Regions from separate parts of the Sporosarcina sp. G11-34 genome, predicted to be linked through region 2. Evidence: riboswitches for the same ligand, from Rfam matches in the RefSeq annotation. Region 2 holds a riboswitch; each other region holds the start of a gene.
The links. Region 2 has a riboswitch for S-adenosylmethionine ahead of KSU66_RS02540 (carboxymuconolactone decarboxylase family protein). Riboswitches for the same ligand answer to the same signal wherever they lie in the genome.

Region 1 (7,850 bases), on a different contig from region 2:
GGAACTTCGTTACCTTCACCACGTTTTGCGTTTATTGCAGAACGTAAGAAGTCGGCATTTGTAACGCCTGTAACTTCACTTGGGTATTGCATTGCTAGGAAGAGACCTGCTTTTGCACGCTCGTCAACTTCCATTTCAAGTACATCTTCACCGTCAAGTGTAATTGTTCCTGCAGTTACTTCATATCTGGGATGTCCCATAATCGCTTGCGCGAGTGTAGATTTACCTGTACCGTTCGGACCCATGATTGCGTGGATCTCATTTGTATTGATCGTCAAATCGACGCCTTTTAATATTTCTTTGCCTTCAATTTCTACATGAAGACCTTTAATTTCTAAAGTAGCCATTCCAATACCTCCAATATAATAAAGTCGAATAGATATCCAATACCCATTCTCAATTTAGTATCATTCTAATCTTAACGTATAAAGCTTCACCATGCAACTCATTGAGAAATGTTCCTCTACCAACTGATTGCCCTTAATTCAAGACTTCTTACATACATACTGCTAGTCTTCGCCCATTTTCATTTATCTATCCCTTACTGAGAATACAAACAATTTAAAAAGCCGGCACATTTTACTGTACCGGCCTGCGTGTTTTTTTTACTGTTCAGTCTTTAGGTTCGTTTTAATCGATTTGTCACCTTTATCTTTAGTGAACTTATCAACGATTATAGCAAGTGCACCATCCCCCGTGACGTTTGTTGCTGTTCCAAAACTATCTTGCGCCATGTAAAGTGCAATCATAAGCGCAACCATTGCTTCGCTGAAACCTAGCATCGTGCTAAGTAAACCTACTGCCGCCATAACCGCACCACCCGGAACACCTGGTGCTGCAATCATTGTGACACCTAGCATGAAGATGAATGGAAGATATGAACTGAATTCCACTGGGACACCATTCATAATCATGACGCCGATTGAACATGATACTAACGTGATTGTACTACCTGATAGATGAATCGTTGCGAAAAGGGGAATTGTGAAATCCGTTACCTTATCCGATGCACCTGTTTTACGTGCTTGTCTTAATGTAACAGGAATAGTTGCCGCAGACGATTGTGTTCCAAGAGCTGTAAAATAAGCCGGCGCCATCGTTTTCATTAAGAATAATGGACTTTGTTTTGAAACAGAACCCGCAACTGTATATTGTATTGTAAGCATGACAAGGTGAAGAATAATAATCATCGCGAATACAACCGCAAAAACAGAAAGTACCCTGGCGACTTCTCCAGTATATGTCATGTTAAGGAATATCCCGAAAATATGAAATGGTAATAACGGAATAATAACGAAAGTAATCACTTTCTCAATTAACACATTAAATTCTTCAAATACATCTAGCAATGACTTACTACCAATAGAAGCCATCCCGATACCAAATAAAAATGCTAGTAGAAGTGCAGACATAACACCCATAATTGGTGTCATTTCAAGTTCAAAAAATGCTTCTCCGGCCACACGAGCCGCATCTTCAATATTCCCTTCTCCAACACTGCCAATAAACTTAGGCAATAACGTGGACGCAGTAAAGTAAGCAAGAATACCCGCTGCTATTGTAGAGGCATAAGCAATTAATGCCGCTATTCCAAGAAGTTTCCCGGATCCTTTACCAAGCTTTGCAATTCCTGGTGCGATGAAAGCGATGATAATTAGTGGAACGATAAAATTCAAAAACCCACCAAATATCATATTAAATGTTGCGGCAAGACTGACAAACCAACTTGTAAATGCCTCACCAATTACAGGAATGTTCGGCAGAAGTAAACCAAGAATGACGGCAAGCCCTATTGCAATAATAATACGCCATATAAGTCCCAACTTCTTCAAAATATAGTCCTCCTCTTATTACTTTTATGTATATAAGAGCTAAGAATACCACAATATTTTCGCTATTGGAACAACATCTTTATTTTTCAGCCTATAAACGTAAAAACCCCACCAATTATAATATAATCGGAGGGGTTACTTTATTTATTTAACCGGAACGATTGAACCGTCCCACTCTTTTAATATGAAATCTTGAATCTCTTTAGATCTTAAGACTGCAAGCAATGTTTTAATTTCTGCGTTATCTTCATCGCCTTCTCTTACAGTAATAATATTAGCATAAGGTGAATCTGTATCTTCGAGAACAATCGAATCGTTGATTGGGTCTAATCCCGCATCAATCGCGAAGTTCGAGTTAATTAATAGCGCGTCACCTTCATCTTGCTTATAAAGTTCTGGCATTAAGGCAGGATCGTAATCTGCTTCAAACACAAGATTCTTTGGGTTCTCAATGATGTCTTTCACTTCAGCAGCCGTTTTCTCTACTTTTTCATCAAGTGTAATAAGTCCTTCTATTTCAAGCATTGCAAGTATACGCCCGTGATCTGTAATTGAGTTACTCATTAGAATAACCGCGCCATCTGGCAATTCGTCTATTGATTGATATTTTTTCGAATACACACCAATTGGTTCAATATGGATACTTCCCGCATTCACAAATTTATAGCCGTGATCCTTAATTTGTGCATTTAAATAAGGAGCGTGTTGAAAATAGTTTGCGTCAAGAGTACCGGACTCTAAATCTTGGTTGGGGAATATAAATTCTGTGTATTGTTCAATAACAAGGTCAATTCCTTTTTCCTTTAACAACGGTTTTGCCTCTTCTAAAATAAGGGCATGCGGTGTATTGGATGCGCCAACAACTAGTTTAACATCCTCTGTTTTCTCTTTAGCATCGCCTGAACCTGTATCTTCCTTATCCTTTTCAGCTGCTCCGCATGCGACAAGTGCCAGTGCACCGAACGCGAGTAATGCGATTAGTAATATCCTCTTCATTTAGCATCTCTCCTATTTATCAATTTATGTAAGCAGGTTTACCTGACTTTCATCGTTTATCAAGTTTTCTTACTGCAATATCTCCAAAGAATTGAACAATGAAAACGATGATTAATATTAGTATTGTCGAGACCATCGTCACGTCTTCCCGACTGCGTTGGAATCCATCCATATATGCTAGCGTACCCAGACCACCTGCACCTATAATTCCGGCCATCGCCGTATAGCCCACAAGTGCGATTGAAGTGACGGTTATTCCAGAAATAAGGGCTGGCATTGATTCTGGTAATAAAACCTTATAAATAATCGTAGATGTTTTTGCGCCCATTGATTTTGCCGCCTCAATAACACCCTTATCAATCTCTTGCAATGCGATTAAGACCATTCTTGCATAGAACGGGGCAGCACCTATGATTAGCGCTGGCAGAGCCGCATCCGGACCACGCACTGTTCCGAACAATAATTTAGTGAATGGAATCAGCAAGATAATCAAAATAATAAACGGAATCGACCTAAAGATATTAACAAACGCATTTGAAATTGTATTAATTAGCTTATTTGACCATAATTGCCCTGGCCCTGAAAGAAATAATAAGACGCCTAAGGCAAGCCCAATAATGAATGTAAGTAGAGTCGAAATCGCCGTCATATATATAGTCTCTACTGTCGCATTCCACATCTTAGCCCAATCGACGTTTGGAAATAGATTTTCAATCATTGCTGATCACCTCTGTTCGTACGTCTTCTTCGTTTAGAAAATGGATTGCTTCTTGTACAATCGGGGCTTCACCATTTAAATGAAGAATAAGCGTCCCGTATGCGCCGCCATGTGTATGTGATATATTTCCTTGCACAATGTTTATCTCAACATCAAATTTACGAATGAGGCTTGCAAGTACTGGTTGTTCCGTTCGTTCTCCTACAAACACTAACTTTATAAGTTTACCATTTGGATATTCTTCAATAATGTGCGTGATCGCCTGTTTCGCTTCCACAGGTTCCGTAATTTGAGAAACAAACCGTTTCGTAATTGGTTCTTGCGGTGACTGGAATACATCCAGAACATTTCCCATCTCAACAACTTTACCCGCTTCCATTACCGCTACCCGGTGGCAAATCTTCCGAATGACATGCATTTCATGCGTAATGAGCACAATTGTTAAGCCGAGTCGTTCATTAATACCCGTCAGTAAATCTAAAATAGAATCCGTTGTTTCTGGATCCAACGCTGAGGTTGCTTCATCACATAATAAGACTTCGGGATCGTTTGCCAGCGCACGAGCAATGCCTACGCGTTGTTTTTGTCCACCCGACAATTCCGATGGATACGCGTTTTCACGACCACTTAAGCCTACTATCTCTATAAGTTCAGCCACTTTTCGTTCTCGTTCACTTTTCGGTACATTGGCAATTTCAAGCGGAAATGCAATATTTTCTTTCACTGTTCTCGACCAAAGCAAGTTGAAGTGTTGGAATATCATAGTTACTTTTTGGCGCGCTTCCCTTAACTCTTTTCCGGTCATCGACGAAATTTCTAAACCGCCAATCGCTATTGTTCCGGAGGTCGGCATCTCAAGACCGTTTAATAGTCGGATTAACGTACTTTTACCGGCTCCACTATACCCGATGACTCCAAATATTTCGCCCTTTGTTATGTCTAGTGATACATCATCTACCGCTGCAATACTTATTGCGCCAAGGCCAAATTGTTTTTTTACATTTGCTAAACGAATCATCTATTTTCCACTCCTATAAAAATAAAAAAACCTTTCCGCAGAAGAGCAGAAAGGGTTCACGTTAGTAGTTAGTTATTTACGTTTGTCCAATCTCTCATCTTCCATAGCATTCGCTGTGGGTGATTTGGCACCACTTCACAATTGTGATGGTTGCCGGGCTTCATAGGGCACTTCCCTCCGCCTCTCTCAATAAGAGTTAACATATTCAATTCAATCTTAGTAACAACTTACCATAGGCTTATAAAGTATGTCAATTTATTTTCATCAGAAGATCAGGTACTGATTGGAACGCATACACTTTTTCCTGCAGCACGCCATCTTTCATAATGAGCAGACACGGGACACTTTCAATTTCATAATCCACCGCAAGGTCCCCAAGATAATTCAAATCCGCTTTTCCAATAGGTAAATCCGGCTTCATCGCATCAATAACAGTCATCATCTTAGATGCTACTGCACATGTCCCGCACATCGGGGTATATAAATAATACAAAGATTTTTCATAGTTGATACTAGCCGTTTCCCATTCTTTTCGTGTCCATGTTTCCATAAATTCAACCTTCTTTACTTCAAAAATTTAGAGTGGACCTCAATATGTGCCGCTGAGAGGACGGCCGCCAAAACACTATCAGGTGTCGTCTCAACTTCCCGGTATACTTTCTCAGTATATATATGAATCGCCAAAGGGTATTCCCTTTTGAATAATTTTCTTAGTTTTTCACCATCTTCATCGGCATCGACAAAAACAAACATCTCCCATCCTTCATAGGGTGTGAGCATTTCTTCAAGTTGATACGAACTAATGGTACCATTTGTACAAATTACTTTCACGTGTTCTGCCAGGATTCTTAAGATTCTCTTTCGATCTGATTTACCTTCTACAATTATCACTCTTTGTTCTGGCACGACGAGTCCTCCTTGGTTAGCGTTCGTTACATTTGGAATGTAAAAAACGCCGAAACAGCGCCGGCGCTCATTACAACAATTATTCGATTGTCATTTTGTCATATTCTTCAGCTGTCATAAGTGTATCAATTTCAGACACGTCAGATGGTTCAACAACGATCATCCAAGCTTGTCCAAACGGAGATTCGTTAACGAATTCAGGGCTATCTTCTAGCTCTTCGTTCACTTCAAGTACTTTTCCGCTAATTGGTGCATAGAGCTCAGAAACTGTTTTAACTGATTCAACGCTTCCGAAAGGCTCGTTCGACTTGATTTGATCTCCGACTTCTGGAAGTTCAACGAAAACAATATCGCCAAGTTCAGATTGTGCGAAGTGCGTAATTCCAATGCGGTAGTTACCGTCTTCTTCCTTAACCCATTCGTGCTCTTCTGAATATTTCAACTCTACTGGTGTTTTCATAATTCTAGCCCCCTGATTATATATTCTTTCAATCTAATAGTGCCATAACACGTAGGTAAATACAAGAGTAGTTGTCTTACTTCCAGACTTTTTCAAAATCTTCTTCTTTAAATCCAACCGTTGTTTTTCCATTTCCGTGAACAATCGGTCTTTTTATTAACATGCCGTCTGATGAAAGCAAGCTGATTTTCTCTGCTTCGGTCATTGTCGGTAGTTTGTCTTTCAATTTAAGCTCTCTGTATACTTTTCCACTTGTATTGAAAAACTTTTTAATTTCCAATCCTGATGTAGCTATTATTTCGCGCAACTCTGATTCTGTTGGCGGGGTTTCTGCAATGTTTACTTCTTTGAAATTAAATTCCTTTGCTTCCAGCCACTTTTTCGCGTTCCTACATGTGCTGCATTTTGGGTATCCGTAATATGTAATTTCCATAACTGTAACACCTCCATTTTTATTCATTATAGCAAACATAGCAAAGAAATCACCTAGAACCATTAATGGCTTCTAGGTGATTGTTTATATTGCAGGATATTGAATCCTACTATATCTGATTGAGAATGAGCTAATGAGGCCATTGTAAGTCCGATTCGCTTCATTCACCCTGATTTCCGTTACGAGCGGACGCTTTCCGCGGGCGAGCGCCAAGCCGCATCGTCGCAAATTACGCTCCTGCTGGGTCTCGGCTGTCTCGCTAATTCCGCTGGAGTCGACGCTCTCCACTCCTATCAAGTAAAGACTTTGGTGTTGCGCCTCTATACTTAAACGATATATTTTGCTTGGTCGATTAGTTTTACTGATGCTTCACGTTTCTTAGCAATAACATTATAAGGTGTTGAACGAGTTAACTTGCGTAGTGCTGACAGCATCATGCGTTGGTTATCGCCTTCAACTGCTGCAAGTAGTGTTTCTTTCGCATCTTTTTCGATTGCTTCAAACGCTTCTTGACAGTAGATTTCAGTGTATAGAATCTTCTGTTGTTCTTTTTCTACCCCGTTACGTGCAATTGCTTTTTCTGTACGAAGTAATGCAGATTCCATTGCGAAAACATTACTTGCGATATCTGCAATATTAACTAGAACCTCTTGTTCTTTTTCAAGTTCTAATCCAAAGCGTTGTGCTGCGAGCCCTGCGACTAGAAGTCCAATTTTCTTCGCATTTTTCACAAGTACTTTTTCTTGTGCAAGGGCTTCGTCACCGATTTCTTCTGGCATCATCATGAGTAGTTCTTCTTGAAGTTTTTGCGCTTCTTGAAGTAAAGGCAATTCGCCTTTCATTGCTTTTCGCATAAATGTTCCTGGCACAAGTAAACGGTTAATTTCGTTTGTTCCTTCGAATATACGGTTAATACGCGAGTCTCTGTAAATACGCTCAACTTCATACTCTGCCATAAAGCCATATCCACCATGTAGCTGAACTGCTTCGTCAGCAACAAAGTCTAGTAATTCGGAACCGGCAATTTTATTGATCGAACACTCAATTGCATATTCAGCAATTGATGCTGCAATCGCTTTACCATCTTTACGTTCTTCAGGTGTCATTGCACTGTTACGTTCTTCGAAGTAACCGATTGTTCTATAAATCAAGCTTTCTGCCGCATAAATCTGTGTGCCCATCGTCGCAATTTTTTCTTTCGTTAAGTTGAATGAAGAAATTGCCGTTTTAAACTGCTTACGCTCATTTGCATACTCGATTGCTAATTGAAGCGCACGTTTTGAACCACCTACAGTACCTACTCCGAGCTTGTAACGACCGATGTTCAAAATGTTAAACGCAATCACATGACCACGGCCAACTTCGCCTAGTAAGTTTTCAACTGGAACTTGTGCATCTTGCAAAATTAATGTGCGTGTAGAAGATGATTTAATACCCATTTTCTTTTCTTCTGCACCAACTGATACACCAGGGTAATCTCTTTCAAC
Region 2 (7,850 bases):
CGTAAGGGAAGTTCAATCTCCCCTTTTCTTGAAAGAAACTCAAAGCGAACCCCTTCATTTCCATCACTTAACGTTTGCTTATTGATTTGTCTAATCTTTATTTGAAGACCCGGAATAATGGTTTGTAACACAATATTTGTTTGCCTCACTACTTGGTCAATCGTTTCAAACAAATCAATCGGTAGCACCATCGTATCTTGCATCTCATAAGGGATATGTCCGCGCTTCTTTTCCAAATGAACGCTAAAAGGCATAATCAAATTGGCGATTAGGAGACCATAGTGAATTGTATCAATGACGTGTAAATCGCTATTAAAATTAATCGAAATATTTTTCATAAGTTCAGTTTCATGTTCTTCAAATAAGTTTTCAAATACTTCTTTTAACTCTTCTCTAAAGACAAATGAAGTGGAGTTACCGACAGCCATTCGATTGGCTACCATCACTGAAACTCGATCCGCTTCACTCATTTCCTGTATTTTTTTATTTCCAATCAAAATCTCGTTGTCATTCTTTGAAATTAAAGATATAAACGATGTATTTCCCTTGTTTTCCCGGTACGACACTTCTTCTTTGACGACTCGGTATTTCGTTCTCCCCGGTGATAAGGAAACAGTATAATCAACGAAAAATTCACCTAATCGATTTTCGATAATAAATTGAAACATCAACCTAATGGACTTTTCGTTAAAATAGAGTAAGTTCGACGTAATTTTTGGAAGTGGAGCATCATGATTAGCTGACAATAAAGTTTTCAACAAATTAAACGCTTCCACAGCAGCTGTTTTCCCCGAACCATTTTGTCCATAAAATCCAATGACGTCCGCTTTCTCCAACGTAGCAAAACTTGAATTTGTATGAAACTTACCCTTCCTTACATTTTTCAAATTGGTAATTTCAACACTAGTTACTTTGACTACACAAGTCATGAAAGTCCTCCTACAAACTAACCACATTTACTTCCTAATATGGTCTTGTAGGTCGCGAACTATTCAAAAGAAAAACGAGCCAACCATTCATATGGCCGACTCGAATCTTCCCACTATGCAATTGCATGATTCCTTTAAAGAAATGTGATAACTAACTCTTTATCTATATTAATAACTTCCATTAATTCATCATTGAAAAGATAAGGCGTATCGTCTTTATCCTGCGGCGTTACATCTTCATAAATATTATTTGCCGCCATCACTTGGAAAGTAACGGGAATATATCGACCTTTGTTCAGAACTTTTATATTCCCCATCAAAAAGATTTCTTTACTCGAAACCGCAAAGCTTAAATAACCTGCATTCCTTTTCGTTTCATCTGGCGTAAACGAAATGCTTTGAGCTAAAGAAATAATACATAAAACAAAGTCATTAATTATTTCAGCAGACAATTTATTTAAACCATGTTTAAGAAATAACGCATTAAAACCATTTCGGATTTCTTTGAATGAAAAAACATCTTCAATTTTCTTTCTGTTATTGTTTTTACTAAAGTTTTTCGCTATTTCCTCGCACTCTTCAAGATGCCTTCTTATATACCCCATGCTTTTTCCTCGGCTTCCAAGAAAATCACCAAGTTCCTTTATCACTTGAATATCTTCGGCATCTTCCCTAACTAATTGTAGGAAACTATAAAGATCCTTTTCGTCAAAACTCCTTTCAACAAATTTATTGTAATAGTACTTAAATAATTGTTCCTTTTTACGATCCATAACTTTTCCTCCTCATACTAATTCCAAATTAATAAAAAAATAGGAGTTATATATTAAAATAAACATCCGATCAAAACCGCTTGGCGCTTGGGAATACCTCCCGCTAGATTCGTGCTTTAATAGGAATAACTTCTTTCAGTACACCCCGAAAATCGTTGAATGAGGCAAGACTCCTGCGGGAATAGCGTGGGCCTTAGACCCCGCAGCGTAGTGAGGAGGCTAAGGCAACGCCCGCGGAAAGGGAGCCGATTCAGCGATTTTCTTTTTTAGGGAGAATCTTCATTTCAACATATATACTACTTTCTTTCTTCCTTAATCATATCATGTGTTGGTATCAAAGGGTTTCGAGAACCCCTAGAAATACAAAAAGCCAGACAAGAACGAACTTGTCTGACTAGGATTTTATCCGATTGTCGCTAATCGTCTAATCGGTTTGGGTACAGGAACTTCCTTCTTCTCTTCTTGCACCCGTTCTTTGAAAAAATTGATTGCAACACGGTTGAATTCTTTATACTTTTCAATATTACATACATGGCCACACTTCTCAATAACATGTACAGTCGCCGCTTTATCATTCACAGTATCTTCTCGAACAGGTCCTATAAACATATAATCTTGGTCGCCCATAATGTATGTTTTTGGAATCAGATATTTCTCTGTATCTATTTGAGGATATATTACAGGTACTGTAGAGGCAAACTTATACCAACGAATAAACTCTTTTCTCCGAAGCTTTTTCGCTTCTTTTATAAACAAGTTTCTAGATTGTTGATGATGTTTTTTCGGCATAAGAATCCATGCAAATAATTTATAGAGCCACATATAAGGAACGAGCCCTTTAATTAAATCACCTGTTTTCAGCAGCACCCGGGCAAACCTTGTAAACCGGATAATTGCTCCACCTAAAATCATACTCTTAATACGATGCGGAGCGTAAATATGCATACCGTGTAAAATAACGGACCCTAAACTAATCCCGGCAAAATGGGCTTTTTCAATCGATAAAAAATCCAATACTTTAACGACATCTTCCGTTAGTACTTCCGCTGTGTACTCCAGTAATTCAGGCCGATGATCCACCGATCCACCATGACCTTTTAAATCTATAAAAAGAAGGTTAAAATGGGTTTTAAACTCCTTTACTTGCTTGTACCAAATGTTTGAATTACCACCAAGTCCGTGAAGGAATACGACCCAATCATGATCAGGACCTAAAACATGCGTTTGATAATGTAACAAATAAAATTCTCCCCGTTCCTTTATATAGGTGTGTAAATTTTTTTAATAAATGAGTTTTAATAGTGGTTATTCTTTTAATCGCTAAATACCACTGATTATTCAAAACAGATAAAATGTTATCCGTACAAAACTATTATAACATGAATTTTAAAAAACAACGTATATGTATCGCTCGGAATTATGACAATTTAAAAAGAAAAAAACCAACCATTATCAAATATGGTTGGCTTTAATTTATTCATCTGTTACACCGAATGAATTACTCCGTATAGGCCTCAAGTGCATTTACGCTATGGGCAAATGCTGCTCCTGCTTTTAGTGCAACCGCAACGAAAATTGATTCTGCGATTTCTTCCAAACTTGAACCCGCTTTCTTTGCCGCTTTTGTATGAAGATCGATGCAATACGGGCAACCTGTTGCGTGTGCGACTGCGACTGCGATAAGTTCTTTTTCTTTAACAGTCAATTTCCCAGCTTTCAAAGCTTGTTGATCGAAGTCGATAAACGCTTTAAAAACATCGCCATTCAGTTTTGAAAATTCGCCAATTCGATTGAAGTAAGATGCTTTATAAAGCTCATCATCGTTTTGACCATCGAATGAATTTAATGCATTCACTCCGTGTGCAAATGCCGAACCTGCTTTTAACGCCGTTGCAACAAAAATCGCTTCTCCGATTTCTTCTTTTGTAACTTCTGCTTTTTTACTAGCCGTTACATGAACATCGATGCAATATGGGCACCCAGTCACATGTGCAACTGCGATTGCGATCAATTCTTTTAGTTTTACAGATAACTTCCCTTCAGCCAAAGCTTTGTTATTAAAGTTTATAAAAGATGAAAACTGTTCCGGTGCAAGCTTACCTAGCTCCCCGATTCGGTTAAAATTCGATTTTTGATAAAGGCTATCTGTTTTTTGTGTTGTAGTCATTTTGTATTCCCCCATATAGTTTTTTTGTTTGTTTCATCCATACCAATTCACTAACTTAACCAATTGAAAAACTTGGTTTAAAACGTAATACATATTATGATGAATGGCATCCATTCTGAAATAATAAAAAACCTCATCCGATAAGGAAGAGGTCTGATTTTATAAATCAAGCTCTCCCTCATCTTTCAAGCTTAAATAAGCTTGCTGGAATTGGCACCATTTCGTTTAGTTGAACGTTCAGCTAAACAAGGGTTGCCGCGGGATCTAAGGACCAGTTCCTCCCCCGACTCTAGATAAGGAAATACTATTCAATTAGGATGCATTAAGATTATCATAACACAACAGAATTAAATATCAAGTCTAAATTGTAAGACTAGTTAATAATAAGTTTCTAAAACTTTATCGTAAGTGTATATTTCTTGGCAAAGATGCGTAGACTAAGAGTCACAGAGACGCGGCACTTCTCTGTCCCGTGCAGGGGCCCCTTCGACGGAACGTGGAAAAATAATACTACACCTAATCCAACTGGGGATTGCCCAGTAGTGCCGCATGTTACATAGTAAAACCGCCACATTTCTGAGGCGGTTTTACTTTTTCTATTTCTACCACACAACCCTTTGACGTCGTTTATACGATTTACCTTCCCTAAAGCTTTTCTCGCCTTCTTTTCCAACACCTAAATAATGTTCGCGTACTTCTTCGTTTGACAACAGATAATCCACATCTCCTTGCATCGCAACTCGACCATTTTCCATAATATATCCGTAATCGGAAATCGCCAACGCAACATTCGCGTTCTGCTCAACAACTAGAATAGATGTGCCTTCGTCTTTATTAATCTGTTTAATGTTCTGAAATATTTCTTCAACAAGGAGAGGCGCAATTCCTAAAGATGGTTCATCCAATAACAATAACTTCGGTTTGGCCATAATTCCTCGACCAATCGCGAGCATTTGCTGCTCACCACCCGATAAAAATCCGGACTTTCGGTGTTGAAGTGCTTTTAGTTTCGGGAAATAAATATAAATCTTTTCAATATCATCTTTTAAATGCTTTCGATCTTTTCGTGTATAAGCCCCTGCCATTAAGTTTTCCTCAACCGTTAAGTTTTTAAATACACGTCTACCTTCCATACTTTGGAAGATCCCATTTTTGACAATAATGTCCGGCGTCGTATTATTAATGTTCTGGCCTTCATACTCAATCGTGCCGTCCGTAATTTGCCCATCTTCACCTGCAAGCAAGCCCGATATTGCTTTTAACGTTGTCGACTTGCCTGCTCCATTACTACCGAGCAACGCAATAATTTTACCTTCTGGAACATGAAGCGACATTCCTTTTAACGCAAGAATGTTTCGCGAATACACGACTTCAATATTTTTAATGTGGAGCATAGAAATCCCCCTTCTTCTAAAGAAATAAGCGAGAGTAGCAAATGAATCATCTGCTACTCCCATGATCATTCTTAAGCGTATCTACGTATGCTTACTCCTTATAGCTGAAGTAATCCGTTAACTGCTCCCACCTACCGTTTTTCACAACGCCAAGTCGTGTTTGCTCTGTTCCTGCATGGTTGTCTGCGCTGAAGCTAACATTTGCGCCCAATCCACCCATATCATAATCGCTAAGTGATTCAAGACCAGCACGAATTTGTTCTCCCGTAATCTCACCGTCTGTAAGTTTGCTTGCTGCTTCGATACCCGCTGCGACAATTTTTGATGCAGACCATCCTTGGATGAATTTCTGATCAATATCATCAAGCGTTTTACCTTCCTTATCCAAGTACTCTTTTATATCTGCTATTCCTGGGAAGTCTTCATAAGGAAATGCATGTGAAAGGATTGCCATATACCCATCCGCAATATCTTCACCAACAATGTCAATTACACCTTCACCAGAAGCCCAGTTTAAACCAATAAATTGTGTATCAATATTTAGTGTTTTTGCGTCACGTAAAATCGTTGCTGTTGCTCCCCATGTTTGTTGAATAATTGCATAGTCCGGGTTTTTCTTTTCCATATTTAACAATTGAGACTGTGCTTCAGTTGCTTGAACGTCAATTACTTGCTCATCCACAACGTCAATGCCAATTTCAGCGGCATAATCTTTAATATCTTCAATTGGTGAACGTCCGAATGCTGTATCATTATAAAGCAATGCTACTGTCGGCTCTCCACCCTCGTGATTATCTTTTATCCATTTCAAAATCGCGCGACCTTGATCCGAATAAGATGCAGCTACAAGAAAGTTATATGGACTTTCTTTCAAGTCCTTCAAGTTTTCTGAATAAGAAGCGGATACATACGGGAGTTTATCGTTTGCGACTTGCTGACGTAGCGCTTCTGTATCACCTGTTCCCCAACCAAGTATTGCAGACGCTTTATTTTTATCACGCAGTGCTTGGTAAATCTTTTGTGCCTCAGGAATCGCATAGGCATAATCTTCTCCAATTTGTTTAATCTCAATTCCTTCAAAACCACCTGTTGCTTCTAAATGCTTGAAGAAAGCTTGTTCACCTTCAGCATAAGGTGTTCCTACATCCCCAGTTCCACCCGTAATATCGTAAAGCCCACCAACTGTTACCGTCCGAACGCCATCTTCTGCAGCGCCGCCATCCGATTTTTCTTCGTCACCACAAGCAGCAAGCCCTAGTAGCAACATGAATCCTGCGAATAAACCTACGATTTTTTTCTTAGTCATTTTCAAAATTTTTCCCCCTTAGTTTTATGTGGAAAGAAACCAACATACATTTTCCTGTAAGCGATTTCGATTTTCCAATCATTTAATATGAAAACGGCCATAACTTAAAGTAGCTCCTCATATTGTTCCACATATTTGCCAGTCCACCCGGCTCAAAGATTAGGAACAAAATGATTACAATACCGAATACAAACTCTTTAAATGCAGAAAGGATTTGATACAAATCGGGCATGAATAATGTCAAAGAGTCTACCCCGATACTTAGCGCTACAGGTAACAGCGTAATAAAGACCGCTCCTAATATAGAACCAAGTACACTGCCCAATCCCCCGATTAATATCATGGCCAAATATTCGATGGACACATGCATTCCGTAAAGCTCAGGACTTACAATCATCGTATAATGCGCAAGTAGAGCACCTGCAATTCCAACAAAAAATGAACTAATTGCAAAAGCCATGATTTTATATTTAAATAAGTTGATCCCCATAATTTGTGCTGCTACATCACGATCACGTACCGCCAAAAACGCGCGTCCAGTTCGAGTCCGTATAAGATTTGTAGCATAGATTGCTGTGAATATAAGAATGATAATACAAAGGTAGAAATAACTCGTATTACTCGATAGTGAAAAACCTCCAACGGTTGGTCGACTAAGCACCATACCAGCCGTACCACCAGTTAAACTATCCCATCGACTAATGACAAAAAGAATGATTACTTGTGCGGCAAGTGTAGCAATCGCCAAGTACAACCCTTTCAATCGCAGCGACGGAATACCGAATAGTCCGCCAACGACGGCCGTAACAAGACCCGCAAGTGGCAACGCCAACCAAAAACTTAAGCCTACTGTCGACGTCAATATGGCCGCTGTATAACCACCTACACCTAAAAAGGCCCCCACACCTATTGATATTTGTCCCGTATAACCTGTTAAAATATTAAGTCCAATCGCACCAATCGAGGCAATTGCACATAAGGTTAGTAGACCGATAACATAATTGGATATAAAAAATGGAAATGATAGAATGACTAAAATTAAAATTGCTGATCTAATTTTAGCGCCTGCGGATCCAAACATTTTCATGTCTTGAATGTAACTCGTTTTATAATTTCCGCTTTCGTTCACAAATGGATTTCGCACAAACTTACACCCTTTCTATTCCACCTTTTCCGAATAAGCCATATGGTTTAACCATCAATATAAGCAAAACGACAATAAATGGAGCAACATCTTTTAACCCTCCACCAATGAGCGGATCCAAATATCCCCCTGCCATG
Region 3 (7,850 bases), on a different contig from region 2:
GCGTAATGAGATTTCACCAATATTAAACACCTTTAATCAGATGGTTATTAAAGAAGCAAAAGCACTCGAAGCATTTAAATTGGAATTAAACACGCTAATTAATGCCTGTGCTGCTGTTACCACAGCACCGCCTAATTTATTGGAACATATTGCGAGAGAAGCGCATCACCTTTGGAGGAATCTGGAGGATAAAATTGTAACTTAATCTTAAAGCATCTGGTTTTTACAATTTGTTGTGGATAAACCAATCGTATCGTCTTTACTCGATGCAATATTAAATGGTTTATCCGCGGCATTTTCTTTTCAAACAGTGACATTATACTAATAACAGAAAAAATGGAAACATCATATTACATAGTCGATGTATTGACATTTATTACGGAAAGACTTAAATTGGTATTGAGAATCATTTTCAATTATTTGAAAAACTATGTCTGGAGTTGGGGATTTATGAAGAAGAACTTATTGCTGATTGTTATCGCTGCGATGTTAACGCTATCCGCATGTGGTAATGGATCAAAAGACGAAAAAAGTACCGATCCAGGTGCAAAGAGTAATGAAAAATCAGAAGTGAATTTATATACGAGCCGTCATTATGACGTCGATGATGAATTATATAAGTCGTTTGAACAACAAACCGGTATCAAAGTTAACATTATCAAGGACGAAGCAGATGTACTAATCGAACGAATTAAACGTGAAGGAAGCGCAACCAAAGCGGATTTATTACTAACAGCTGATGTTGGAAGATTGTATCGAGCAAAAGAAGAGGGTCTTTTACAACCAGTGTCAAGTGACAAATTAGCGAACCAAATACCATCAAAATTCCGTGATACAGATGATATGTGGGTTGGTTTAACGAAGCGTGCGCGCATTTTGGTGTATAATAAAGATAAGGTTAAACCTGAAGAGCTATCCACTTACGAAGCACTAACAGAAGACAAGTGGAAAGGCCGTGTTCTTGTGCGCTCATCTGAAAGTGTCTATAACCAGTCACTTCTTGCTTCATTCATTGAAATTAATGGAGAAGAGAAAGCGAAAGAGTGGGCGCAAGGAATTGTTGATAACATGGCACGTAATCCTGAAGGTGGAGACCGTGATCAGGCAAAAGGAATCGCAGCAGGTTCGGGCGACATAGCTATCATGAACTCTTATTATTTTGGTCAAATGCTAAATTCAGTCGATAATGAAGAAGTCAAAATAGCTGAGAGCCTTGGCGTATTCTTCCCAAACCAAGAAACTACTGGGGCACATGTGAACATAAGCGGTGCGGGAGTCGTTAAGGATTCAAAAAATGCGGAGAACGCATTAAAATTACTTGAATTCCTTACAGGGGATGAAGCGCAAGTGAAGTTTGCTTCTGCGAATTATGAATTCCCTGTAAATCCGGGAGTAGAACCATCAGAGCTCTTGAAATCTTGGGGTGACTTTAAGGAACAGGATATACCATTGTCAGTGCTTGGTGAAAATAACGCAAAAGCGATCATCACTTTGAACGAAGTTGGCTGGAAGTAAATGTCGATCCCTTTCGTAGTTTCGATAGGGGTGTTGCGGAAAAGGTAAAGGGTGGGTTTTGTCATGAATAAGCGTCTTGCAAATGTTAACGGGTGGACAATCGGGGCAATTGTAATAATAATTTTGCTGTTTTTACCGAACGTGTCGATTGTAGCGGGTATCTTTTCTCCAGCTAGTGAAAATTGGGCGCATATAAAGGAATACATGCTCCTTAATTATATTAAATCGTCGCTAACACTCGTTTTCTTTACGGCGTTATTCACGATTGCAATCGGACTCAGCCTAGCCTGGTTAATTGCCCAATATAGTTTTCCACTTAGGAACTTCATGAAGTGGGCGCTTATTCTACCATTATCGATTCCGCCATTTATCGGCGCTTATACGTATCACGGGATTATTAATTACACTGGCGTTATTCAAAAAACGCTTCGTAACCATCTAGATATCTCAGTGAATCCTGCTTTTTTTGATATTATGAATGTCCCAGGCGCGATTTTCATATATACACTGTTTCTTTATCCTTATGTTTATATGATTACAAGAATCTTTCTTTCCCACCAAGCGGCTTCCCTAATTGAAAGTGCGCGAACACTCGGGAAAGGACCATGGGAAATATTCTTCAAAGTGGTCATTCCTATTTCCCGCGTATCTATAATTGGTGGTGTAAGTTTAGTCATATTAGAAGTGTTAAACGATTACGGTGTCGTAAAATATTTTGGAATACAGACGTTTAGTACAGCAATCTTCCAAACTTGGTTTGGGCTTGGCGACTTAGAATCATCTATTAAACTTGCAGCATCACTCATGGGTGTCGTAATATTTATATTAATGATAGAACGACTACTACGTGGTAGGAAGCAATACAGTTACTCAACGACTAAAGTTAGGCCGCTTCCTTTAGTTAAATTAAAAGGGAGAAAGGCATTTTTTGCGACACTGTACACCCTTGTAATATTTAGTGTGGCATTCCTAATCCCAATCATTCAATTGATTGACTGGGTAATCCTTACATTTGGAAAGGTACCGATGGAGGATGTGTTGCTTTACACGAAAAACTCAGTCATAGTCGCGGGTTTAGGAGCTTCTCTTATTATCGTGTTTTCATTGATTGTCGGTAATTACAGCCGAATCGTTCACCATAAAATTGCAAAACTTTTACCGAAGTTGACAATTCTGGGATATTCAATCCCCGGAGCCGTTATTGCGGTAGCGGTAATTACGACATTCATTACGCTTGATGGTTTATTGGATCCCGTTTATCAATACTTTGGGACGGAATCCTCACTTGTCCTCAGTGTAAGTTTAATTATGTTAATTACCGCATATGTCATCCGGTTCTTTGCAATTGGTTACAATTCAATTGAATCAGGATTCGATAAAATCGGAACGGATTTCCGAGACGCGTCACGCATGCTGGGATCAAGAAGTCTACGAACATTTTTCAAAATCGATATACCGATGATGAAGGGTGCTATCATTAGTGGTTTTATCTTAGTATTTGTTGATATTCTGAAGGAAATCCCCTTAACCCTTATTTTACGGCCGTTTAACTACGATACGCTCGCAACAAAAGCGTTTCAATATGCAAGTGATGAAAGAATTATGGAAGCATCGCAAGCTTCATTGCTAATTGTTGGTGTGAGCACTATAGCTATCTTTGTATTCCATAAGTTACTCAGAGAGGAGCCGGATTGATATGTTCATGGACATTAGAAATTTACAGTTCTCGTATCCTAAATCTACTATGAAGACGGTAGAAGATTTTTCGTTCGAAGTGGAAAAAGGCGAAGTCATTTCGATACTTGGACGAAGTGGCAGTGGTAAAAGTACAATACTAAGATTGATTGCTGGCTTAGAAATGCCTGCGAGCGGTTCTTTTAGCCTGAATAACAAAAAGATGTTTTGCAACCAGACGTTTACGCAACCAGAAAAACGTGGAATCGGTATGGTATTTCAAGATTATGCGTTATTTCCACATATGACTGTCGAAGAGAACATACTGTTCGGGCTCTCCAAAATGAGTCGGAAAGACAAGAAGACACGTGGGCAAGAAGTGCTTGAACTCGTCGAACTGGAAGGCTTTGAAAAGCGTTATCCCCATCAATTGAGTGGTGGCCAGCAGCAACGGGTTGCACTAGCACGGGCAATTGCCCCAGAACCCGAACTTATCCTGCTTGATGAGCCTTTTAGTAACCTGGATACAGACTTGCAAGTCAAAATCCGAGGCGACCTACGCCGTATTTTGAAGAAGGCAAAAACAACTGCAATATTTGTCACACATAATCAAAACGACGCGCATGCACTCGCAGACCGCATCGTTAAAATTAAGGATGGCAAGATCGAGAAAATCGGACGCCCTTGTGATTTATTAGGTGTATCACCTACTGAAATTCCAGGTATGATTGAAATCACTTACGAAGAATTAATTGGCGTTTAAACAATTTAATTAATCTAGAAGACCACCAAGCTTCGTCCAATAAATATGGATGGGGTTTTTTTGTTGTGAAAACCATTATTTTGTATAGGTCGATGTGATATGGGAAACCTAAAACTATCTGAGTTCTGAATGGAGGATATTTTTTGACCCATAATAATCATGCTAATGAAAAGTTGCCCGAATACACTGAATCCTATTGGAGAACCGGTATTGAATTTCCCGAGTACCCGAGTTTAGAGGAAGATTTAAATGTTGATGTAGTAATTGTAGGAGGGGGGATCGCCGGAATTACTTCCGCCTACCTCTTAGTAAATGAAGGTTTTAAGGTTGCTGTGTTAGATGCAGGGAAATTAATGAATGGAACAACAGGGCATACGACAGCAAAAATTACAGCCCAACATGATTTAATATATGATGAATTTATTCATAATTTGGGTAGAAGTAAGGCGAGATTATATTATGAAGCAAATAAAGAAGCGTTAGACTTTATCAAAAAGACCGTGAATGAGCAAAGCATTGATTGCGATTTTAGCAATCAAGACGCATACTTGTATGCAACAACAGAAGAATATGCGAAAAAGGTTGTAAAGGAAGCAGAGGCCTATGAGAAACTAGGAATTGATGGGGGACTAGTGGATACGATACCTTTTGATATTGCCATAGAAAAAGCACTTGTAATGAAAGGGCAGGCTCAGTTTCATCCGACTAAATACTTGGTTCATCTTATCAAGCTTATCAAGGGCAAGGGAGGGCTCATTTTTGAGAATACAGTTGCGGTAAATATTGAGACTGGGGAGAATCCAACTGTTTTAACAAAGGAGGGTCCAAGAGTCACTGCTAAGCATGTGCTTGTTTGTTCGCATTTTCCGTTTTATGAGGGGCTAGGTCTTTATTCTACAAGAATGCATGCAGACCGTTCCTATGCACTTGCTGTTAAAACCAAGAAAAAGTTCCCGGGTGGAATTTATATTAGTGCCGATGAGCCAAACCGTTCACTTCGCGCTGTCGAAGTAGACGGTGAGGAATTGGTTTTAATTGTCGGTGAGAGTCACAAGACTGGTCAAGGTATAGAAACGATGGAACATTATAAGGCATTGGAAAGCTTCGGAGAAGAAGTATTTGGGCTTGAGGAGATTGTTTACCGCTGGTCCGCACAGGATTTAGTCACACTGGATAAGCTTCCTTATATCGGGGAAATTACTTCGGGACAACCCAATATATTAATTGCGACAGGTTTTCGAAAATGGGGAATGTCCAATGGAACCGCTGCTGCGATGTTATTTAAAGATATGATAGTAGGCAAAGAGAACAATTATCAAGAATTATATAAACCTGCCCGATTCTATGCACATCCGAGTTTGAAAAATTTCTTCAAAGAGAATGCAAATGTCGTTGGCCAATTAATAAAAGGAAAGCTTGATTCACCTAAAACAAGCCCTGAGAGTTTAGAAAATGGTGAAGGGGCAGTTATTATGTTGGACGGGCACAGAAAAGGTGCCTATAAAGATGACGACGGGGAACTTCATATTGTCGATACCACCTGCACACATATAGGTTGTGAGGTTGAATGGAATAACGGTGATCGTACTTGGGACTGTCCGTGTCACGGTTCTAGATTCAAACACACGGGTGAGGTGATTGAAGGCCCAGCCGAAAAACCACTTCAGAAGTATGACTACAAGATGATTGATAATTTAACATCAGATGACTCTGGTTATTAACGTCTAAAAATCAACAGCAGTGAACTTCTACTGCTGTTTTTTTGATGTTTAGTTAAAGCCAATTATTATTGATTATGCATCCAATCTTCAACAACCTCTTCACCAAAATTGTGAATAATAAACCATCTTTCTTCTTCTGGTGTCATAATACCTTGTGCCTTTCCGATTGATCCACCTTGAAGTGTCCAAATGATATTATGATCATTATCTACACTTGTAAAATCCCCATTTATCCATCGTTTAGTAATTTTTAACAGTTCATTTTTATTAGGATAGTTGCTTAGTTCAATAATTTCATGAACAGTAACTATATTTTCTTGAGTCATAAGTAGAGCCCCCCATTTATCATTGGCTATAATTTTCTGGTGGGTCATCTTATGCATGACGGCTATTACCTCATCTTGAGATGAGCTGCTATTAATATCAAGGGTGGGAAGAGCACCTGGTACTTCTTTAGACTGAGGAGACTTACCCGCGGCAATTTCTTCAGCACTTGCAGTGGTGATTTCTTCTTCTTTATTTTTATTTAATAGCCATTGACTACCAAAGACAATGGCTACCAAACAGGCAATAGCTAGTAAAGATAGTACAACTTTTTTCATAATTATTAAACACCTCCTATCCCATATTCTAGTATAACTTATTTAAGTAATTATGTTTGGTAGATTCATTCATTGCTATCAAATATTTAATTTCTATATTAAGGAAAAATAAAAGAATAGGCCTAATTATCAGAAGGTGTTGACAATTAAACCTGGTGTGTTGTATGATAACTGCTAATCAATAATATTACTAGTAACTAGCACATTTAAAATTAAATAATACTCTTATCAAGAGCGGCGGAGGGGATAGGCCCAATGAAGCCCGGCAACCAACAGGTATTTATATCTGAAAAGGTGCTACATCCTACAGATTCGATTGAATCTGGAAGATAAGAGGAGGAATCTTTAAGCCCTCTTCTTATTAGAAGGGGGCTTTTTATCGTTCTCTTTTATGTTAGCGGGTAATCCTCATATTTATAAACCTAGTATTCTTATAGGTTAAGTATATTTTTATTGTGGAAGCTGTTTAGAAATACAAAACAATTAAAGGGGAGATTACAATGAAGAAAATTATTGCATTTATTCTAGTAGCGGTTGGTGCGTCATTAATCCTCACAGGTTGTTCATCAGCAAAAGGGGAAGAAAAGAAAAAGCTTGAAAAAGTTGTATTGGATTATGCGTACTATTCACCAACTAGTTTGGCGCTTAAGGAATTTGGATGGGCAGAAGAGGTATTTGCAAGTGAAGGAATTGAAGTTGAATGGGTTCTTAGCCAAGGAAGTAATAAGGCACTAGAATTTTTAAACTCTAAAAGTGTTGATTTTGGATCTACGGCAGGTGCCGCAGCATTGATTGCCAAATCGAATGGTTCACCAATAGAGTCAGTTTATATTTATTCGAAACCTGAATGGACTGCACTTGTAACGACCGAAGATTCTTCGATAAAAACAGTGGAAGATTTGAAAGGAAAGAAAGTTGCTGCAACTTTAGGTACAGACCCTTATATTTTCCTTCTCCGTTCTTTACAAGAAGTGGGACTGTCATCAAAGGATGTAGAAATAGTTAACTTACAGCATTCAGACGGGGCGAACGCACTTCTAACGGGTCAGGTAGATGCATGGGCAGGCCTTGATCCACATATGGCTAGTGCTGAAGTTGATTCCGGAGCGAATTTATTTTACCGAGATCATGACAAAAATACTTATGGAACACTAAATGTACGAACAGATTTTGCTGAGGAGCATCCGGATATTGTTGAAAAAGTAATCGAAGTGTATGAGAAATCGCGAATATGGGTTGAAGAAAATCCTTCTGAAGCAGCAGAAATACTGGCTAGAGAATCAGGTATGAAATTGGAAGTCGCTGAAAAAAGTATTGAGCGAAATGATTTTTCCGATCCTTTGCCTGGTGAAAAACAAATTCAAGCATTAGAAGAAGCAGGTGCTGTATTGGTTTCTGAAAAAGTAATAACAAAAGATGTAAATATTGAAAAAGTAGTAAGTGAATTAATAAATGAAGAATTTGCGGAAAAGGTCTTAAATTCAAAATAGGAGGGTTGCCGTATGACAGTCAATACTGAAGCGAAGGATTTTTTGAAAGTGAAAGCCAAAAAGTCGATTAAAGTTAAGGTGAGTG
Region 4 (7,850 bases), on a different contig from region 2:
AGATACCGAAAGAAAGCAGCAAACTAATTGGTGTCTTTGAAAGCATCGTTCCTAAACTTGAAATGAAGACAATTACAGCACCCGTTAATAAAACAGTACGTGTTCCGAAGCGTCTTTCCATATACCCAGCCAACGGCATACCAACGCCGTAAACAAACATCCCCACCGCAACGATCATAGACAAGTTTGTCCGCGACATATCAAAATCTGCCAGCATCGGCAAAAAGAATGGACCAATACTCATTCGCATTCCGACCGTAATTAGCGTCAGAATGGCAGATGCAACGACAATATTCCAACCGTAATACCATTTCCCTTGAATCGGTTCCCCCATGTTTTTTCTTCCCTTCTTCAATCAAACATTCAACAATTACTTCTATCTTACCATATAATTTAGACCCAATCAGAAAAAATTCAGACAAACAAACTACGTGATTGCAATATCGGAATAGGTTATGCTAAAGACAGAACAGCTATAAAAGAAGGAGTTGGAAGCATGATTAGTTATAACTTAGCCGAAGCACTGAACCGCCAAATGAACAATGAGTTTGACGCAGCCCAATCCTATATGGCAATGGCAGCTTATTGTGAACATCGCAATTACGGGGGATTTGCAAACTATTATCTCCAACAAGCAGAGGAAGAACGCTTTCACGGTATGAAAATCTACAATTATTTAAATGACCGTGGAATCCAAGCAAAATTCTCAGCTACATCCGAACCAAAAATTGATTTTGAATCAATCTTGGATACGTTCGAATCTGGACTACAACAAGAAAAAATGGTTACGAAAAACTTCTATGAACTCACAGACTTAGCATGGGAAGAAAAAGAACATGCGACCATTTCATTTCTCAGATGGTTCTTGGACGAACAAGTAGAAGAAGAAGCATCTTTCGACACACATATCGAGTACTTAAAACGCATTGGTGAAGACAAAAATGCATTATTCATCTATGAAAAAGAACTTGGACAACGTCAATTTTCCCCTGAAACTGGAGAATAAGTTATAGAATTCACTTATCGAATTGAAACCGACCCTTTCGCATCCAGTGCGAAAGGGTCGGTTTTTCTATGTACGTTAAACGCCAACCATTCTCAAAAAGTCGCTTTCGCCTACAATTTGTATTGGATGACCGCTATTTATCAGCTCTTCTGTTTTCCTCATTTTTGTACTGCTAAACATCTCCGTAAAGCTTGTTAAATCATAGTCCCCGATCACTAAATAACTTGTATCTTTCGTCACGTTATTCTTGCAAATTCCACCGCATTTCACGACAAGTCGTGACGCTTCCCCACGAGTCATAGATTGCAATTTCCCTGTAAAAACAACATTCGCGCTAAATAATGGGTGCGATTCATCCATCCCCGTTTTCGAAGTTGGAGCCTTTACAGATTTCTTTCTTTTCTTTGTTCCAGCGGGTGTATACCCATCATACTTATGTACGCCAAGTTGTAAGTTATGCATATCTGATAACCCTTCGAGTGAATCCGTTTCACTATTCTCCAACGCGGCTAATGTCACTAACGCCGCTGCTCTGGCATCTTCCAATGCATCGTGATGTTTGAAGCTGATTCCTAAATAATCCGCCATTGTGGAAAGCTTATGATTGTAAAGCGAAGGCCACACCTTTTTGGAAAAAACATAAGAACAACCATACGTAAACGATGCATATGGTTCGTGAAATAAATTCAACGCATAACGCATGGCGCTCATATCGAAACTCGCATTATGTGCAATCAGCGTTTTGTTTTCAATCAATGTTTTAAATTCCGGCCAATATTCTTCAAAAGTTGGTGCACCTTGAACCATATCCTCGGTAATTCCGTGAATTTCAGTATTGAAGTACATAAACTCTTCCTGCGGATCTATGTACGTATGTATTTCTTCTTTAAGAACACCCTTTTCAACTATGACAATACCGACTGAACAAATACTCGCTCTCGAATCATTTGCGGTTTCAAAATCAATCGCTATAAAGTCCATTTGAAGTACCCCCTATCAATAATTATCCGGTCCCCTCAGTTTATCATAACGGTGGCCCATCAACGTACTAACCCGTGACTGAAAAATCACGTCTTATAATAATTTATATAATACCTATGGAAATAGTATACTTAGACTCTTGACAAGGCCAAATACATAGCTTAAAGTAAGTACCAACAACTTCATATTTCTTATTTAGAGAAGCTAAGGGACTGGCCCGATGACGCTTCAGCAACCTCTGTATCCTTGAAAGGTGCTAAATCCAGCAAGAGAACGTTCTTGGAAGATAAGAGCCGTAGTGTAAAATCGGATTCCTCTTTTCTCTTGAAAAGGGGTATTTTTTATAACTATATAGGTTGAACTAAAGAATGCGACACCTAGTTGATTGTAGTGGAGAGCGGCGACTCCAGCGGAAAAAGCGCGTCCAGGTGAGACCCCGCAGAGAAGCGAGGAGGCTCACGGACCGCCCGCGGAAAGCGTCCGCTCGGAACGGAAATCAACGGCTTGGTAAAGCAATCATCATTGAAGTCTTTCAGTATACCCAAATCGCCTCTTAACAAATTACGTTCGATTCATTTATTTATAAAACCTATTAAACAAATAGGAATTATTGAATATACTAAACGAAAGCATCTACTTTCATTTCTAAATACGAGGAGGACTATTATGATTAACTTATTTGTGAAAACGGAACAACAAAGGCAATGGTTGAAAAAGTTACATGAGAAAGAAACAAAGTTTAAAAGTTTATCGGCTCAAATTGATGAACTTTCCATCTTCCCCGAAGAGAATATTCAAGACTTAATTGACATTGGCTACACAAGTAGCACACTCCCTACAGCTTATGGCGGTGAAGGACTAAAGGTTTATGATTTGGTATTACTTCAAGAAACGTTAGCTAGTTTTGACGCAAATACCGCCCTTTCCATTGGCTGGAATCTAGGAGTTGTAGGTGAACTTTTCGAGAAAAAACTTTGGAAGGAGGAAAGCCTGAACTTCTTCGCAACAGAAGTGCTAAATGGCGCGCTAGTGAATCGCTCGGTCAGTGAAACTCAAACCGGCAGTCCAACAAGAGGAGGTCGCCCTGGAACAAATGCAAAAAAAGTCGGTGATTCTTGGGTGCTCTCTGGACGTAAAATATTCACGACTGCCTCTCCTGTATTAACTTATTTTCTAACTTCCGCATGGATTGAAGAAAAGCAAAAAGTAGGTTTCTTCCTTCTCCATAAAGATTTGGAAGGAATAACGATTGAAGAAACATGGGATGTCATTTCCATGAGAGGAACAGCAAGCCACGATCTTGTGCTCAACAACGTAACAGTCGATGAATCTAAACTTGTTGAGCTTCCCGAAACACCAAGTGGCGGTCCTATATCGAATGGTTGGATGCTTCACATTCCCGCGTGTTATCTCGGAATTGCACAAGCTGCGCGTGATTATGCGGTACATTTTGCAAATACCCATTCACCAAACAGCTTAAATGGACCCATTAGCCAATTGCCGAATGTCCAACAGCTACTAGGTGAAATCGATTTGGCGTTAGTTCAAGCGAGACATCTTCTTTATAGTGTGGCGGAAATCTATGACGACGAATCCCGCAGAGCGTTCCTGACCAATGAAATCGGTGTAGCGAAACATACAGTAACAAATTCAGCCGTTTCGATTGTCGATAAAGCGATGCGAATTGTAGGCGCAAAAAGCCTTCAACGCAGCAACCCTCTCCAAAGGTATTATCGCGACGTACGGGCGGGCTTACACAATCCCCCAATGGATGACATGACCATTAAAAAGTTAGCATTATCAGCGATTGAACAGGATAAAACAAAAAACGCGATTCACGCGTAAAAAAGGAGATTTTTATAATGAAAAATAAAAAGCTTTTAAAACTTGTAGCGCTTGGATTCGCTTTGACAACTATTTTAGCGGGATGTGGCGCGGGAGAAGCAACTACCGGGACAGATACCAATAACACGGACGTTAAAAAAGTGAAAGTTGCCTATGATCAAGCATCAAAACCAATGTCCTGGTTAGACGAAAAAGGTAACCCCACTGGCTATGATGTTGAAGTAATGAAATTGGTTGATGAACTGATTCCGGAGTATGAATTCGAATACATTGGGACAACAAGCGATGACTTACTCATCGGTGTCGAACAAGGTAAATATCAAGTCGGCGTCAAAAATGCGTTCTGGACGGAAGAACGCACGGAGAAATTTATCTTCCCAGAAGAATTCCTTGGACTAAGCAGTGCCGGACTCGTAGTTAAGAAAGAAAACGAACATATAAAAACACTGGCCGATTTTGCAAATGCTGGATTTACGCTAGCACCTATCGCTGCAAACAATGCCCAGTACACGGTCATAGACGAATACAATAAAGCCAACCCAGACAACGAAGTCAAACTCGTAGCTGGCGACGCTTTCTCAGTGGAAGTTGTGCAATGGGTAAATGAGGGCCGTGTAGATGGTGGTGTAATGATCGAAGGTCCTTTCGAAAAGAAAGTAATCGCAGAAGACGGTCCATTCCATGACTTTATAGATAACGTCGTTTACAACGAATTCGCGGTTATTAAAACTTGGCCGTTGTTCAATAAAAAAGAACAGGAATTTGCGGATGCTTACGATAAGGCTGTCAAACAGCTGAAAGAAGAAAAGAAGACCAACGACTTAACTGTAGAGTTTTACGGTAGAGACTTATTTGAAGTATTGGATGAAGTAAAAAGGTAAGTAGAAAGACCTTAAAAGGCTGTTGGGTGTACATAACCCCAACAGCCTTTAATCTAAAATAATAATGGAGTGAAGGCATGGAGAAATACTTTGATGCAAGCTATATATGGGATTCACTTCCAATGCTAATCCCCTTTTTAAAGGTCACATTTATGGTGGCTAGTCTATCCGTATTATTTGGAACACTACTTGGCTTCGTCCTTGCGGCAGCAAAAATCGGGAAAAATGCATTCGCAAGGAAAATAGCGAATGGATATACGACAATCATGAGATGTACACCATCTATCGTACTTTTATTTCTTATCTATTATGGCATTCCAGCAATCGGAAATAATTTTGGCGTAAACCTTAACGATGTCCATACAGCCGTATTTGTCGTCATCACGTTTGCCCTACAATTTGGGGCCGCCATGTCGGAGGTAATGAGATCCGCCTACGAATCGATTGATAAAGGACAATTAGAAGCCGCCGTAAGTGTCGGATTAAGCAACACACAGGCGTACAGAAGAATCGTCTTTCCACAAGCTTTCGTCGTTGCTTTACCGAACATTGGAAACAGTTTACTTGCGGTGCTTCAAGAAGGTTCCCTTGCCTATACAATCGGACTAATTGACGTTGTTGGGAAAGCGAATCTTATTATCGCCAATAACTACGATGCCCATGCACTCGAAATCTATCTCGCACTTGCCGTTATCTTTTGGGTAATTTCAATTGCAATTGAACAATTTTTCTTGAAGTTAGAAAAAGTATTTAGCAAAGGGAAATCAGTAATAAAAACGACGTAAGGTGGTGAAAACGTGTCAGAAGGTCTTAATTATAAATTTTTAGTAGATACATTTTTTGTCGCATTGTCTGGAGTCCCTATCGCTTTGGCCGTTACGGCCGTCGCTTTACTCATTGCATTGCCACTTGGCTTTTTACTAGCACTTACAAGAATCAATCGTATTCCGATTTTAAATCGCTTTGCACAAATATACGTTTCTTTTGTAAGAGGAACGCCGATCATTATTCAAATTTTCATTGTATACAGTAGCGTTCCCCTGTTACTCGATTCGTTTTTCACCAAATTTAATATCACTATGAATATTTACGATGTACACCCGATTTGGTATGCATTCATTGTTTTCTCCTTGAATACAACAGCCGTTTTAATCGAAGTGTTTCGTTCGGCCCTTGGAACAGTCGATAAAGGACAATTAGAAGCCGCCCAGTCAGTCGGGTTAACAAATCCACAAGCATTTAGAAGGATCATCATTCCACAATCACTCGTTGTTGCATTGCCAAATATTTGTACAGCAACCGTCAACCTCATTAAAGCAACGTCTTTAGGCTACGCAATGTCCCTGCAAGAGATTACACTAAAGGCAAAAGTAGCCGCCAATGTTGGATACAATTACGTCGAGGCATACATCGATATCTTTTTAGTTTATTTAATTTTATGTGGGTTAGTGGAATATGCATTTAAACTCTATGAAAAAAGGTTACGTAAATATAAACCGGCAAATGCGTAAAGTGAAATAGGAGGCCAAAGCATGTTAAAAATCAGCAATATCCATAAATCATTTGGTAAAACAGAAGTGTTAAAAGGCGTTGACCTAACAATCGATAAAGGCGATGTAGTCGTCATACTTGGCCCAAGTGGTTCAGGTAAAACAACATTACTCAGATGCATAAACTTCCTCGAAAAAGCGGATCAAGGCCATGCATTTTTTGGGGATATTGACGTCAATCTTAAAACCGCATCGAAAAAACAAATCCATAGTATTCGGCAAAAAATCGCTTTTGTATTTCAAAGTTATAATTTGTTTAACAATAAAACTGCATTGGAAAACGTCACTGAAGGGCTTATTATCGGAAGGAAAATACCCAAAAAAGAAGCCGATGAAATAGGAAGAAAAGCATTGGATAAAGTAGGCCTTTCTGAAAAGTACAGTGCATTCCCTAGTGAATTATCCGGTGGACAACAACAACGGGTTGGTATCGCCAGGGCAGTTGCTTTAAATCCAGACATCATTCTATTTGACGAACCAACTTCTGCATTGGACCCTGAATTAGTCGGTGAAGTGCTAACGGTTATGAAAAATATCGCAAAAGAAGGAACAACTATGTTAGTCGTCACACATGAAATGTCGTTTGCAAAGGACGTCGCAAACAAAGTCATCTTCATGGATGGCGGAGTTGTTGTAGAAGAAGGATCACCACAGGAGATTTTCGTTAATCCAAAAGAAGAACGAACACAGAAGTTTTTAAGAAGGGTTTTACCAGAAGATTTTACTTATTATATTTAATAAACTCTATTTCTAGCGAGTTATAGCAGTATTCATTAAGCAAAATATGGACGGATTAAGGATTCTTCGTACTATAACATTTTGGCTTATTGTGGATGCCTCCGCAATAAGCAGGATAGAAAACCGCTGTCCGGGAGGGATTGAACTACATCCCTCTTTTATCTTATCGCTTCAGCTACCCGGCAGGTGCCCCCGCCGGACTTTACATGGAATCATAAGTTCAACCTATATGAGTTAATTTCATAATAGAAGATTTAGTGTTGAAATACGAACAAAGTTGATTTCCGCTTCGGGCGGACGCTTTCCGTGGGCACAGCTTCAATCTCCTCGTCACTGCATTCCTGCGGGGCTTTCAGCTCGCGCTGTTCCCACTGGAGTCGCCGCCCTCCGCTCCAATCAACGGAACGCCTTCTATATTAATGAACAATAAAACTTAAAACCCCATTATCATTCGTATTTTAAGTTAAAATAGGGAATTATGAAATCGACTCACATAACATCAACGATTCTTTACCTCTCCAGGTTTAGCAGTTGCTCCTTCATCGATAACCCACCACGAAAGCCCGTCAATGAGCCATTTTTCCCAATAACCCGGTGACAAGGAACAATGATCAACATCGGATTTGCACCGATTGCCGTTCCAACAGCGCGCACAGCAGTCGGCCTTCCGATACGCTCCGCAATAGTCGTATACGATACCGTTTCACCAAAAGGAATGTCTACCAATGCCCGCCAAACAGATTGCTGAAAAGGTGTTCCGTGTAAACTAATAGGCGTTGTAAATTCTTTCCGTTTCCCATCCAAATACTCAATCAGTTCTGTCATATAAAATTGTATCGCTTTTTCCTC

Region 1: another riboswitch for S-adenosylmethionine. It lies ahead of KSU66_RS18650 (methionine ABC transporter ATP-binding protein); the one in region 2 lies ahead of KSU66_RS02540 (carboxymuconolactone decarboxylase family protein).
Region 3: another riboswitch for S-adenosylmethionine. It lies ahead of KSU66_RS00155 (aliphatic sulfonate ABC transporter substrate-binding protein); the one in region 2 lies ahead of KSU66_RS02540 (carboxymuconolactone decarboxylase family protein).
Region 4: another riboswitch for S-adenosylmethionine. It lies ahead of KSU66_RS04635 (acyl-CoA dehydrogenase family protein); the one in region 2 lies ahead of KSU66_RS02540 (carboxymuconolactone decarboxylase family protein).

What each region holds. Positions count from the first base shown of each region.
Region 1 is NZ_JAHNZW010000017.1:43,283-51,132, forward strand. Features, by position in the region: gene sufC (Fe-S cluster assembly ATPase SufC) at 1-347, opposite strand, end outside; gene KSU66_RS18635 (dicarboxylate/amino acid:cation symporter) at 606-1,832, opposite strand; gene KSU66_RS18640 (MetQ/NlpA family ABC transporter substrate-binding protein) at 1,977-2,828, opposite strand; gene KSU66_RS18645 (methionine ABC transporter permease) at 2,878-3,546, opposite strand; gene KSU66_RS18650 (methionine ABC transporter ATP-binding protein) at 3,539-4,564, opposite strand; SAM riboswitch class I at 4,656-4,760, opposite strand; gene KSU66_RS18655 (thioredoxin family protein) at 4,815-5,114, opposite strand; gene KSU66_RS18660 (toprim domain-containing protein) at 5,129-5,470, opposite strand; gene gcvH (glycine cleavage system protein GcvH) at 5,550-5,930, opposite strand; gene KSU66_RS18670 (arsenate reductase family protein) at 6,007-6,363, opposite strand; gene KSU66_RS18675 (acyl-CoA dehydrogenase family protein) at 6,690-7,850, opposite strand, start outside.
Region 2 is NZ_JAHNZW010000002.1:82,716-90,565, reverse strand. Features, by position in the region: gene KSU66_RS02555 (AAA family ATPase) at 1-929, opposite strand, end outside; gene KSU66_RS02550 (hypothetical protein) at 1,064-1,702, opposite strand; gene KSU66_RS02545 (alpha/beta fold hydrolase) at 2,105-2,941, opposite strand; gene KSU66_RS02540 (carboxymuconolactone decarboxylase family protein) at 3,201-3,869, opposite strand; SAM riboswitch class I at 4,045-4,169, opposite strand; gene KSU66_RS02535 (ABC transporter ATP-binding protein) at 4,472-5,263, opposite strand; gene KSU66_RS02530 (ABC transporter substrate-binding protein) at 5,355-6,569, opposite strand; gene KSU66_RS02525 (branched-chain amino acid ABC transporter permease) at 6,652-7,713, opposite strand; gene KSU66_RS02520 (branched-chain amino acid ABC transporter permease) at 7,718-7,850, opposite strand, start outside.
Region 3 is NZ_JAHNZW010000001.1:31,151-39,000, reverse strand. Features, by position in the region: gene KSU66_RS00185 (DUF2935 domain-containing protein) at 1-205, shown strand, start outside; gene KSU66_RS00180 (Fe(3+) ABC transporter substrate-binding protein) at 451-1,515, shown strand; gene KSU66_RS00175 (ABC transporter permease) at 1,579-3,210, shown strand; gene KSU66_RS00170 (ABC transporter ATP-binding protein) at 3,212-3,952, shown strand; gene KSU66_RS00165 (FAD-dependent oxidoreductase) at 4,096-5,673, shown strand; gene KSU66_RS00160 (DUF6241 domain-containing protein) at 5,739-6,275, opposite strand; SAM riboswitch class I at 6,498-6,611, shown strand; gene KSU66_RS00155 (aliphatic sulfonate ABC transporter substrate-binding protein) at 6,776-7,765, shown strand; gene KSU66_RS00150 (ABC transporter permease) at 7,778-7,850, shown strand, end outside.
Region 4 is NZ_JAHNZW010000003.1:81,278-89,127, reverse strand. Features, by position in the region: gene KSU66_RS04650 (MFS transporter) at 1-334, opposite strand, end outside; gene KSU66_RS04645 (ferritin) at 497-1,006, shown strand; gene KSU66_RS04640 (exonuclease domain-containing protein) at 1,082-1,987, opposite strand; SAM riboswitch class I at 2,176-2,280, shown strand; gene KSU66_RS04635 (acyl-CoA dehydrogenase family protein) at 2,654-3,832, shown strand; gene KSU66_RS04630 (transporter substrate-binding domain-containing protein) at 3,850-4,713, shown strand; gene KSU66_RS04625 (amino acid ABC transporter permease) at 4,791-5,498, shown strand; gene KSU66_RS04620 (amino acid ABC transporter permease) at 5,511-6,224, shown strand; gene KSU66_RS04615 (amino acid ABC transporter ATP-binding protein) at 6,246-7,001, shown strand; gene KSU66_RS04610 (methylated-DNA--[protein]-cysteine S-methyltransferase) at 7,512-7,850, opposite strand, start outside.